DNA from 3 places in the Pseudoalteromonas sp. SG43-5 genome. Region 1 is predicted to be linked to each of the others. Evidence: predicted binding sites of a transcription regulator. Region 1 holds the regulator's gene; each other region holds the start of a gene.

Region 1 (4,316 bases):
TGAGTGACTTCGTCACCTGCTTTAGTTGCTGTAGTGGATAATCTTGTTCAAAAGCTTCTGGCATTGGCGTCCTTTATAAATTGTTATATTACTTTATGGGGGGAGGTGAGTTAACTGGCGTTACTAACCTATTTATTTTATATATCTGTTTTAATTGAAGCACTAGTAATGCGAATATTGTTTTTATAAAACAGATTATTCTTGTTCATTAAAGCGTTGTGCTATTAATTCTCCAACAGCGTGTAAAGCTTGCTCAGAATCAGGGCCTTTACAAACAACTTTAACTTCTTTTCCTTGGCTACTTTCAAGTAACATTAATGCAAGTACGCTATCGCCTGCTGCTTCTTTGTCATCTTGGAATAATGTGATTGTAGCATCAAATTGTACTGCTAATTGCGCAAGCACAGTAGCTGCTCTGGCGTGTAAGCCTAATTTGTTTTTTATTAAAAAGGTATCTTCACAATGCATAACTTACTCTACCTAAGCTGAACAGGTGATTATTCAGCTATATTATTTTTCTTGTTCGCGATGGCGAATTTTTACATTGGGATGTGTCATTGCAAAACTTTCACCGATAGTTTGCGCTAAATACACAGAGCGATGTTGCCCACCTGTACACCCAATAGCAATGGTTAAATAACTGCGGTTATTTCGTTCTAAATGCGGTAACCACGTTTGTACAAATGTTTGAATTTGCCATGTGAATTTTTGCACTATGCTGTGATTAGCTAAATAGTCTTTAACCGGTTGATCTAACCCATTTAAAGGCTTCAACTCTGGTTCCCAGTGTGGATTTGGTAAAAAGCGTGCATCAAATACGTAGTCTGCTTCTTTTGGTATACCGTGTTTAAAACCAAATGATTCAAATGTGACAATCAGTTGCTTATCTTTTTTACCTAAAATCTTTTCACGAATAGATTCAGCGAGTTGATGAACACTTAAATCAGTCGTATCTATCATAAAGTCGGCGCGAGTGGTTAATACATCAAGTAATTCTTTTTCTTTTTTGATGGCTAAATCAAGAGGCAACGAGTCTATTGATAGTGGGTGTAATCTGCGTGTTTCAGAAAAGCGTTTGATCAATGTCTGATCGTCACTATCTAAATAAAATAACGTAGGGTTTGCAAAGCCTGGTAAGTATTCAAGAATATCGTTAAATTCATCTTGTTCTTTAGGGATGTTGCGCACATCTATGCTAACAGCAATTTTATCGTAGCTATCAGACACACTGCGAACTAATGAAGGTAGTAGGTTTACTGGAATATTATCTACGCAATAATAACCTAAATCTTCTACAACGCGCAAAGCAACCGACTTTCCAGAACCGGAACGGCCGCTTATGATAATTAACTCCATTTAACACCCTTTATAAAACTATGATTGATCGACAATAACTTGGTAAAGCTCAGTATCAGATTTTGCACTGCGTAACTGTTTACAAAAATCTTTGTTGTTTAGTTTATCAGCAATGGTTGCTAGAGTCTTTAAGTGCTGCTGGTTATCGCCATCTGGTACGATGAGTGCGACAAAAATATCAACAGGGCGATTATCGATTGCATCAAAGTTTATTGGAGTTTCGCTAACGAGCACTAAAGCCAAAGGCTCTTCTGCACCGCTCATTCTTCCATGAGGAATAGCAATGCCACGTCCTATACCTGTACTACCTAATTTCTCTCTGCTCATTAAAGCATTAAGAATATCTTGTTGCGGTAAATACGGAAGTTTGTCGTGAGCAAGTTCGCTAATGAACTCTAAAATTCTTTTTTTGCTATTAAAAAGGACCGCAGCTTTGCTGCAGTCCTGGCATATAAGTGAACTTAATTTCATCATATTAGTGTCGAGCAAGCTTCTCTTTGTGTTTGATTACTTGGCGATCGAGCTTGTCGATCAACGAGTCAATAGCGGCATACATATCTTGATGTTCTGTAGAGGCAAATAGCTCAGCACCGCTTACGTGTATTGTGGCTTCTGCTTTTTGATTTAATTTTTCTACATCGAGAATGACATGAACATTATTAATATGATCAGAGTGTCTTTCAAGCTTCGCAAATTTAGTATTAATATAGTCTCTTAGTGAATCGGTTAATTCTACGTGACGACCAGTTAAGTTTAGTTGCATAAGCATTACCCTCTTAGTTTAGCGTCTTAAATCAGACTTTTACGCTGATTTGACGGTGGAATAGCAAGAGATTCGCGGTATTTTGCGATTGTACGTCTCGCTACTTTAATTCCTTGCTCAGCCAATATATCCGCTATTTTGCTATCACTCAATGGTTTTGCTGAGTTTTCTGCTGCGATTAATTTTCGGATAAGCGCACGTATTGCTGTAGATGAACATTCACCACCGTTTTCAGTACTTACATGGCTTGAGAAAAAATATTTAAGCTCAAATATACCACGGGGTGTATGCATGTACTTTTGAGTAGTTACGCGAGAAATTGTCGATTCGTGCATTTCTACCATTTCAGCAACATCATTTAAAACCATTGGTTTCATGGCTTCAGGGCCATGTTCAAAAAAGCCTTGTTGTTGCTTAACAATACAATTAGTAACTTTTAATAGCGTGTCGTTTCTACTTTCTAAGCTTTTAATAAACCATTTAGCTTCTTGTAAATGTGAGCGAATAAACTGGCTGTCGCCACTTGATTTTACAGTGCGAGACATTGCTGCGTATTGGCTATTAACACGAATTTTAGGCATGCTATCTGGGTTTAATTCGACAACCCAGCGGCCTTTAATTTTTTTAACTGACACATCAGGAATAACATACTCAGATTCTTCCCTTACAATAGTATCTGCAGGTTTTGGGTTGAGAGTATGTATTAGTGTCATTACTTCTTTAAGCTCTTCTTCTTTGAGCTTAGTTTTTTTCATTAATGTACGATAGTCGCGAGCTGCTAATAGATCAATATGCTCGGTTAAAATCATTTTCGTTTCATTAATATAAGGTGTTTCTTTATCAAATTGATTAAGCTGAATACACAAACACTCTTGTAAACTACGTGCAGCAATACCAACAGGATCAAACAGTTGGATGCGTTTTAATACCGCTTCAATTTCATCAAGTTCGACTTCGTTATCATCTTCGTTTTCTTGATTAAAGCTTTCTAAAATCTCTTCGCAGCTTAGTGTTAAAATACCTGAATCATCGACAGCTTCTACAATAGCAATAGCAATAGCTTCGTCTGTAGGGCTAAATGGCGTTAGTTGTAATTGCCACATTAAATACTCATGGAGCGTTTCAGTAGAGGCGCCTTGGTATATTGATTCGTCTTCAGGCATTGGACCTGATGAGGCTGCAGGAGCGGCACTCATGTACTCATCCCAACTGACATCCATAGCCATGTCGTCACTTAGCGTGTCTTTTGCAAGTGCTTCACCAGTATCTTGTTCGTATTCGCTCGGAGCATCATCAGCAGATGCGCTAACAGTTATGTCATCGGTATCAGCTTTTTGCTCGTTTTTACCAGCAGCGTCTTCGGAATAGTCTGCCTCTTCAACCTCTAATAGTGGATTACTGTCGAGAGCTTCTTGTATTTCTTGCTGGAGATCCAATGTACTGAGTTGCAACAAACGAATAGCTTGTTGCAACTGTGGAGTCATTGTAAGTTGCTGGCCCATGCGCAGCTGTAGTGATTGCCTCATGTATCTCTAACAATCCTTTTATGTTGTTATAATTAATACTAGCAGATGCTTAAAGACATGGCGTAAATGTTACAGCCTAAATTGCTCGCCTAAGTAAACATCGCGTACTGTTTTATCATTTAATACGTGTTCTGGAGTACCTGATGCAATCAGCTCCCCATGAGAAACAATGTAGGCTTTTTCACAAACATCAAGGGTCTCTCTTACGTTATGGTCGGTAATTAATACACCAATCCCACGATTTTTAAGATGTTCTATTATTTTCTTTATATCTAATACCGAAATAGGGTCAACACCGGCAAACGGTTCATCCAGTAATATAAATTTAGGATCTGCTGCCAGCGCTCGTGCTATTTCTACACGACGACGTTCTCCCCCCGATAATGCCATACCTTGGCTATCACGAATGTGTTGTATGCTAAATTCATCTAATAAGTTATTGAGCGTGTCTTCTCTGGCTTGTTTATTTAGTTCTTTGCGCGTTTCTAAAATGGCCATTAAGTTTTGATAAACAGTCAGCTTTCTAAAAATCGATGACTCTTGTGGTAAGTAGCCTATGCCTAATCTAGCACGACTATGCATAGGTAAAAGAGTAATATCGTTATCATCAATAGATATTTTACCTTTGTCGCTAGGAACAAGCCCTACAATCATATAAAAAGTCGTTGTTT
Region 2 (4,316 bases), on a different contig from region 1:
TGGCAGGAAGTTCACTGCCTTTACCGGGCTCTACCGTTGCAGTCATACCAGCAGTGCCCGTGTTAGCTTGATACGCATATGCGCCAACGGTAGGTATATTAAAAATATTACCCCCTAGCTGACCTGTTGCATCCATACCGAGTTTGTTTTGTTCGTTAAATGCATCAGCAATAGCTAAGCCCATTTGGCCAATTTGGTTTTGCGCGGGGACTAATATGTCATCTCTAAAAGCAAGTAAGCCGCCAATTTTGCCTTTAAGCTTACTTACATCAACTTCAAGCGGCACAGCTTTGCCACCATTAACGTCAAGCGTGAATTCTTTAAAATTAGGATCAGGATCCCCTGTCATCGAAAATAAGTTAAATGCGCCATTTTGCATAACAACTGCTTCGCCTGTGCCCATAAAAACAAGTTTTTCGCCATTTGGACCATCAAGCGTTTCTATGTCTATTAGCTCTGATAAGTCGCGTATTGCTTTATCGCGTTCGTTATAGGTAGAGCTGGCATCTGCGGCGTTATTAGTGCCATTAACGGCTGCAATATTTTGATTTAGCGTACTAATGCTTTGAATGAGTGAGTTTGCCTCATCTGAAAATATTTCGAGCTGCTCGTTTACTATACTTTTTTGATCAAGCACGATGCCCGAAAGCCTATCCATTTGATCAATTAAGCTTTGCGCATCTGTCATTACTAATGAGCGGGCAACAGTAGATGAGGGCTGATTTAGCGCTTCTTGCACATTATTAAATAAAGAGTTAATACCAGTCGAAAGGTTGTTCGACTCTTCAGAAAAAATAGTATCAACTCGATTAGCCTCAGTAATAAACTGATCGAAAAACGATTTATTAGAGGTGTCACGATTTAGCTGTGACTGAGCAAACTCGTTTAATAATCGGTATGTTTCGCCTCGCCCTACTTGGTTGTCAACCATAGTAGTAAACTCTGTACGCTCACGAACATAGCCTTCTGTATTAACATTGGCGATATTTTTACTTGTCGTTTGCAGTAGCTCCGAGCTTGCTCTAACCCCAGAACTGGCAATGTTTAATAAATTAAACGACATGTTACTCTACTCCTTGGCGGATCACGTTTGCCGCAATGTCTTTTAGCTGACTGCTATTGAGCACTTGTTTTATTTTGTTGGCATAATTTGGGTCGGTTGCATAACCTGCTTTTTGTAATGAATCTAAAAAGTCGTTTGGTTTAGCTGTATTTTGTAATGCTTCTTTGTAGCGTGGGTTTTGCGTTAAAAAATCAACGAAGTCGTTCACGCTATCTTTAATTGAATCGTAGGCTCTAAAGCTGGCTTGTTTTTTAACGGGTGTACCTTGCTCAAACTCAAGCGTTATTTTGCTTGCTTTATCGCCTTCCCAGCTTTTATCTGACTTAATATTAAATAAGTTATTTGAGCTGCCACCGTCATTTTTATTAATAATGTGCTTACCCCAACCGGTTTCAAGTGCCGCTTGTGCAACCATTACCGCAGGATTTAAACCAATTTTTTGCGCTGCCGTTTTAGCGTGTTCCCACACTGAACTTACAAACTCTTCTGCATTTTTAAATGTTGGGCTATCGGTTTTAGTCTCTGCAGTATCGACTTTAGGCTCAGCAATATCGGCTTTAGTACTCTTAACGATAAGATCGGGTTGCTTATTTTTTTGCTCATGAGGAAGAGCGGAACCGACTTGAGTATCGCTAAAAATATCGTTGGTTGTTCTAAGCACCGAGCCTGGCATAAAGTTTTTAGACTCAGGCGATAACTGCTGAACTATTAAATCGGCAAGGCCTAACGAGCCATTTGATGAAAGCTCTGTTGAAAGTTGCTGATCGTGCATTTCTTCAAAAAACTTTACGCCACTTGAATTAAATGGGCTGTCTTTGTCTTCAAATGCTTCGTTAGCTTTGCGCATTCCTTTGAGCAACATTTGCGTAAAAATAGCTTCAAATTGTGCGGCCGCTTTTTTGAGCGCAGCTTTAGAGGCATCAGTTGATGCATCGCCGCTCGTTAAGGCTTCTTTACGAAGTGAATCTAAGTTGCCTAAATCAAAAAAGTTTTGTTTATCGAGGTGATTAGTTTCCATCGGCTTTTTGACACAAAATGAATAATGCAGTTAAAAATGCAAAAATTGAGCCACTACAGATAAAACAAGGAAGATAAAAATAATAAACTTAAGTTGCTGTAAATAAAAAGCCCTAATTTCAAAAATATAGGGCTTAAGTAATACGTTATTTATTGGCTTGGGTTATTTATATAACAACCAACTGTCCGTTAATTGCGCCGGCTTCTTTTAGTGCTTCTAAAATAGCCATTAAGTCACCAGGCGCTGCGCCAACTTCGTTAATTGCGCGAACTAAATCGTCAAGGCTTACACCTGGATTAAATACAAAGGCGCGCGAGTCATCTTGATTTACATCAATAATGCTCTGCTGCGTGACAACAGTATCACCGTTTGCTAGCGGGTTTGGTTGTGACACGTTTTGTTGTTCTGCAATTGTTACTGTTAAGCCACCGTGAGTTATAGCCGCAGGCTGAAGCTTAACGTTTTTACCAATCACAATTGTACCTGTGCGTGAGTTAACTATAATTTTAGCGGCCATGTCAGCTGGTTTAAATTCTAAGTTTTCGAGTGTTGATAAGTACGATACACGCTGGGATGCGTCGCGTGGAGCTATAACACGAATAGAAACAGAATCAATTGCCTGTGCGCTATTTGGGCCAACTAAGTCATTAATTGTTTTTTCTAGGCGTTTTGCCGTTGTAAAGTCTGGGCGGTTTAAATTAAAAGTAATGTAATCGCCTTGCATAAACGGGCTTTCTACTGTGCGTTCAACTGTTGCACCATTTGGTATACGACCAACTGTAGGGGTGTTAATTACAACTCTACTACCATCAAGGCCTTGTGCGCCTAAGCCACCGACAATTAAACTACCTTGTGCAATTGCGTACACGTTACCGTCTACACCTTTTAAAAAAGTTTGTAGTAAAGTACCGCCACGTAAGCTGCCTGCACTACCAATAGAAGAAACCGTAATATCGATTGCTTGCCCAGGCTTTCTAAATGCAGGTAGTTCTGCATGCACCGCCACAGCGGCAACATTTTTAATTTTAGGACTTTGAGTTGAAGGTAGCGTAATACCAAAGCTGTTCAACATGCCTCTAAAACTTTGTTGTGTGTATGAGTTTTGCTCGCCAGTGCCTGGTAAACCAACCACTAAGCCATAACCAACTAATTGGTTAGAGCGTACGCCTTCAACCATAGACACATCTTTTATGCGCTCAGCACTGGCAGTAAACTGCCAACCTAATAACACAACTAAACATAAAGCTTTAAGGCTATTCATGTTGTTACCCTCTAAAATGGAAACAGCGAACTGCTAAAGAAACGTGTAAGCCAACCAGGACTTTGCGCTTCTTGCGTTTGCCCTTTACCTGAGTATTGAATACGTGCATTAGCAATGCGGTTTGATTCAACCGTATTATCGGCGCTTACGTCTTGAGGGCGTACTAGCCCTTCTAAACGAATAAACTCTTCACCGGTATTAAGCGTTAGCCATTTTTCGCCGCGAATAACTAAGTTACCATTAGGTAAAACGCGCATTACATTAACCGAAATATCGCCCACTAAGCTGTTTGACTGGTTTGATTTTGAATCGCCCGTAAACGACGAATCGCTACCAATGCCAAACTGAATACTATCGCCACCTATATTTACAGGTAGACCACCTAAGCCAATCACTGGGTCTAAGCTTGCGTCAGTTTCTTTGTCTGTTTCTGTTTTAGCGGCTTTTGTTGCTTGAGTAGACTCTTGCAATTTAACCGTAATTATATCGCCAGTACGTAGCGCTTTTTTATCAGAATATAAGTCGTTTGATGTATGAGTATTAAACAATGAACCTGTGGCTACCAGCGGCTCTAAAATAGGCTCGGGGTACATAGGTGCGTAGTAAGGGTCGTCCTGCACTACTTCACTATTTTGCGTAGACATACAGCCACTTAAAAATAATGTGCCCGCTGTAAATAAAATAATATTACGCATAATTCCCCCTACTCTATTAAAGCTGTTGATTGATATAACTCATCATTTCGTCAACGGCCGAAATTACTTTTGAGTTCATTTCGTAAATACGCTGAGTTTCTATTAGATTTACTAGCTCTTCAGTTACATTTACGTTTGAAGTTTCGAGTGAGCCTTGAATAATGCTACCTAACCCTTCAACACCCGGGTTACCTTGTACCGGCGCACCACTTACAGCCGTTTCGGTATAAAGGTTTTGACCAATTGGCTCAAGACCCGATGGATTAATAAAGTCACTAA
Region 3 (4,316 bases), on a different contig from region 1:
GCTGGCTATGCAGCGCTAAGCTCAACTCGTTTGCACTATTTACTCGGCTCTCAAGTAATGCCACTAAATAAATAGCGAGCCTAAAAATACCAGGGAGTTGGTCATCAAGTATTTGTGCTTTTAATAGCATATGCGCCAAACGAATATCAGCACCAAAACCTAACATTTTACTGCCAAGCGGTGTGAGCTTACCTTTGCTATCAATAGCTTCAAGCATATTAAGCAGGTTACTTGCTTGTTCGCATTGCTGCTCAGTGGGCTTATCAAGTAGGGTTAGCTCATCAATACTGGCTCCCCACTGCTTTGCCTCAAGCATAAGTTGGCTTATGTCTGATGTGAGTATTTCGGGATTGTCGTGGCTATTACGTCGCTCAAAGGTTTGCTTTGAGCCAATTCGATAAACAATGCCCGGCTCTATACGTCCTGCACGCCCAGCACGCTGCACAGCAGATGAGCGCGATATACTTTGTGTTGTGAGCTCTGTAACCCCTGTTTTTAAATTAAAGGTGGCTGCACGGCGCTTGCCGCTGTCAATTACAATGCGTATGCCTTCAATAGTTAAACTGGTTTCGGCTACATTGGTGGTTAGCACTACTTTGCGCATGCCGTTTGGTGCAGGAGCAATAGCAGCTTGCTGATTAGCTTTATCTTGCTCGCCAAATAGCGTTGCAACTTGGCAGTTACTTGGTAAATCGCTCAGTGCTTGTTGCACGCGTAGTATCTCAAACTGCCCAGGTAAAAACACCAATACGCTACCTGTTTGCTCATTAAGTGCTTGTTTTATTATATTAGGAATTGCATCAAGCCAGCGGCTTTCATCTTTTATGGGTATGTATACTTCGTCTATCGGGTAGCTGCGACCGCTTGATTGAATTACAGGGCAGTCAAAAAAAGCTGTATAGCGCTCTGTATCTAGCGTTGCCGACATAAGCATGATGGTTAAATCTTCACGTAGCGCACTTTGGGTCTCGAGCGCAAAGGCAAGTGAGGTATCGGCTGCAATTGAACGCTCATGAAATTCATCAAATATCAGTAAATCAATATCGCTTAATTCGGGATCGTTTTGCAGCATGCGTGTGAGCATGCCTTCGGTGACTATTTCGAGGCGCGTATTAGCGCTTACTTTACTCTCGCCCCTGATCCGCAAACCTACACTTTGCCCAACACTCTCGTTTTGGCACTTTGCTAAATAACTGGCAATATTACGTGCAGCTAAACGGCGAGGCTCTAGCATTACAATACGTTTAAAATGTCCATCGCGCATAAGTTGTAACGGCAACCACGTAGATTTACCCGCACCAGGCGGCGCTTGTAATAACGTAATAGGATTACTTTGTAATGTAGTAACGAGTTGTTGATATATGTCTTGAACCGGCAGCACAGCTATTTACCCAAAATTGCTTTGTGTGCATTGTAACAAAAACCAAAAATAAACGCGCCGCTAAAGCTATGTGGTTATAAAGGATTTAATTAAGGGTTACATAATCAGAAATAATTACAGACCTCTCTGTACATTTTTTAAGGATGTGCTCAAAACATTAATCATTACTGCCCCAATAAAAACATAACACACTGATTATTAATATAAAATAAAGATTTAACTTGTTGGTACACGCTTTGCTCCTTTTATACTGAACGTTAATTAAATCTAAGTAAGGAGAAACTTATGAACAGCGATCGTATGAAAGGTAATTGGAACGAACTTAAAGGTAAGGCTCAACAGAAATGGGGCGATCTTACTGACGACGATTTAGACAAAATTGAAGGTAGCCGTACAGAGCTAGTGGGTAAAATCCAGCAGCAGTATGGTAAATCTAAAGAAGAAGCAGAGCGTGAAGTTGATGAATTTGAAAAAACTCACTAATCGCTAACTTCTAAAAAAACCGCCATTTTGGCGGTTTTTTTGTTTAAGCTGTAGGTTATTTAGTTACGCTTTTAGCTGGTCACCTATTGGTAACTGCCTAATACGCTTTCCGCACGCGGCAAAAATAGCATTACATAATGCTGGCGCATAAACTGGTGTAGATGGCTCGCCTACCCCTGCTGGAGGTGCGTCACTTTGTACAATTTCAACGTCAACTTCAAGTGGTGAGTCGCTCATACGCGGTACGCGATAATCATGAAAGTTACTTTGCTGCACGCGGCCTTTATCAAAGGTAATACCATCGCTGATTGCAGTTGTAATCCCGTAAATAGAACCACCTTGAGTTTGGTTTTTAACGGTGTCAGTGTTTACAACCGTACCCGCATCAATGGCTACCCACGATTTAATTACTTTTAAATCGCCAGCATCCGACACTTCTACTTCAACTACCGTAGCTACGTAAGTTAAAAAGCTTCTGTGTGCTGCTATGCCTAAACCTCGCCCTTTAGGAAGTTCTCGACCCCATTTACTCATGTCAGCTACTTTTTCAATAACATGGCGCAGTCTGCCAATATCTAACGGATAAACCGCTTTATCGCCACCGTAATTATCGTATGTAGCATTTTGCTCTGTTACATCAACAATACGACTCGGACCTATGGTGTCTAGTAAATAGTCTTTTTGGTCGCGACCGGCTTTGTGCGCTGCTTCGCCAATAAATGACTGAATAGCAAAGGCATGAAAAATATTTGATACAGAGCGCATCCAACCAATTCGTGCTTTGGCTTGCGCATCACCGTTTTCTAACTTCATGTTAGGTGTGTTAATTGGGTTATCGGTAAACCCTAAGCGCAGTTCAAAGCTTCCTGGCGTAGTCGCCCCTTCTGAAAAGGTAGACGTAATTGGTGAAAACGCAGTGCGGTGTAAATAAGATTCTATTGCGCCATTTTTATCTAACGATGCTTCAATGTGCTGAGCCGAAACTGCATGGTAAAAACCATGTTGTATGTCGTCTTCACGCGTCCATTGCACACGAATAGGTTTGCCTACTTTCATTGAAAGGTAAGCTGCTTCTGCTGAAAAGTCAGGTTTTGACTTACGCCCAAAGCCGCCTCCTAACATGGTAACGTGAACATTAATTTTGCTCTCATCCATGCCAAGCATGGCAGCCACTGTTTTCATATCGGCTTGTGGATTTTGCGTAGCAGCCCATATATCAACACTATCTTTGTTGTACATAGCCGTTGCACAAGGCGGCTCCATTGGTGCTTGAGCAAGATGCGGTGCGTAATAATCAGCTACGAGTTTATTGCTCGATTTAGCCAATACGCTCATGGCATCGCCTTTATCACGTATGTTTGCCTGTGGAGTTTGTACTGTTTTTAATAATGACTTTTTAAATTCTTCTGAATTGTAATCGCCATTTTTGCCATCATCCCACACGACTTTTAATGCTTTACGCCCTTGCCATGCAGCCCATGTGTTTTTAGCTATAATCGCAATTCCACCTTTTGGCTGAAACTGCGGTGCGCCTTTTGGTGCAGGAATTTCAATAACATCTATAACGTCGTTTATCGCTTTTGTAGCACTGGCATCAAACGACTTAACAACACCGCCTACCACTGGCGGGCGTTCAATTATAGCCACCAGCGCTTGTGGCTCGCGTACATCGGCTGCAAATATTGCTTTACCTGTTACTAAATCGGCTAAATCTATGTGCGCCATGCCAGTATTAATGTAGCGCCATTCTTTGCGTGTTTTAAGTGTTAGTTTGTCAGCTTCTGGTGGCGTTATTGTAAGCGCTAAGTCGATTAAATCTTTATAAGTAAGCGATTTACCTGAGCTGTGTGTAACAACGTGTTGATTAGCAGTACAGGTTTGTGGGTCAACTTTCCAATACTTAGCGGCAGCGTGCTGCATCATGTAACGCACACTTGCGCCCATTTCACGCAGGCGCTTCATGTTGTAGCGAATACTGCGCGAGCCATCGGTATTTTGATCGCCGTATTTAGGGTCGCCCTTACCCTGAATAACAATAACCTTATCCCACGCGGCTTCCATTTCATCGGCAACTATTTGTGCAATCGCGGTGCGAATTTGCTGACCCATTTCAGAGCGATGGCAGGTTATTTCAACCATGCCGTCTGGGCGCAGTGCAATAAATAAGTTTGCGCGTTTTGCTTGCTCAGATGGCTGCTCTAATACACCCGCAAATGCTCTTGGCGCACTGCCTACAAAATAAGTACCGAGTACTAACGCACCTATCGCACTGGTTTTTAAAAACTTACGGCGGTTTAAATCAAAGTATTTGTTATCTTGGTTCATACTTCTTCCCCTTGTTCATTTGGGTCAAAATATTGAACACTCGCCATTGTTTTAGCAGCTGATTTAATTGCTTTATGAATACGCGGGTATGTACCACAACGGCAAATATTTCCCGACATATTACTTA

Evidence for each region. The regulator sigma-54, encoded in region 1, starts transcription at its own class of promoters, with help from an activator protein. The targets are predictions, from matches to a motif close to GTTGGCACGNNNNTNGNNT.
Region 2: a site for sigma-54 is predicted at 2,118-2,136, ahead of flgJ (flagellar assembly peptidoglycan hydrolase FlgJ). Genes of this name have one in related genera too.
Region 3: a site for sigma-54 is predicted at 1,605-1,623, ahead of H5161_RS07610 (CsbD family protein). Genes of this name have one in related genera too.

What each region holds. Positions count from the first base shown of each region.
Region 1 is NZ_JACJFA010000014.1:12,245-16,560, forward strand. It holds gene mgtE (magnesium transporter) at 1-64, opposite strand, end outside; gene H5161_RS14140 (HPr family phosphocarrier protein) at 196-468, opposite strand; gene rapZ (RNase adapter RapZ) at 511-1,356, opposite strand; gene ptsN (PTS IIA-like nitrogen regulatory protein PtsN) at 1,375-1,827, opposite strand; gene hpf (ribosome hibernation promoting factor) at 1,832-2,119, opposite strand; gene H5161_RS14160 (RNA polymerase factor sigma-54) at 2,146-3,645, opposite strand; gene lptB (LPS export ABC transporter ATP-binding protein) at 3,715-4,316, opposite strand, start outside.
Region 2 is NZ_JACJFA010000032.1:14,171-18,486, reverse strand. It holds gene flgK (flagellar hook-associated protein FlgK) at 1-1,063, opposite strand, end outside; gene flgJ (flagellar assembly peptidoglycan hydrolase FlgJ) at 1,065-2,081, opposite strand; gene H5161_RS19260 (flagellar basal body P-ring protein FlgI) at 2,248-3,342, opposite strand; gene flgH (flagellar basal body L-ring protein FlgH) at 3,354-4,037, opposite strand; gene flgG (flagellar basal-body rod protein FlgG) at 4,054-4,316, opposite strand, start outside.
Region 3 is NZ_JACJFA010000005.1:173,256-177,571, reverse strand. It holds gene hrpB (ATP-dependent helicase HrpB) at 1-1,381, opposite strand, end outside; gene H5161_RS07610 (CsbD family protein) at 1,667-1,864, shown strand; gene H5161_RS07605 (xanthine dehydrogenase family protein molybdopterin-binding subunit) at 1,928-4,189, opposite strand; gene H5161_RS07600 ((2Fe-2S)-binding protein) at 4,186-4,316, opposite strand, start outside.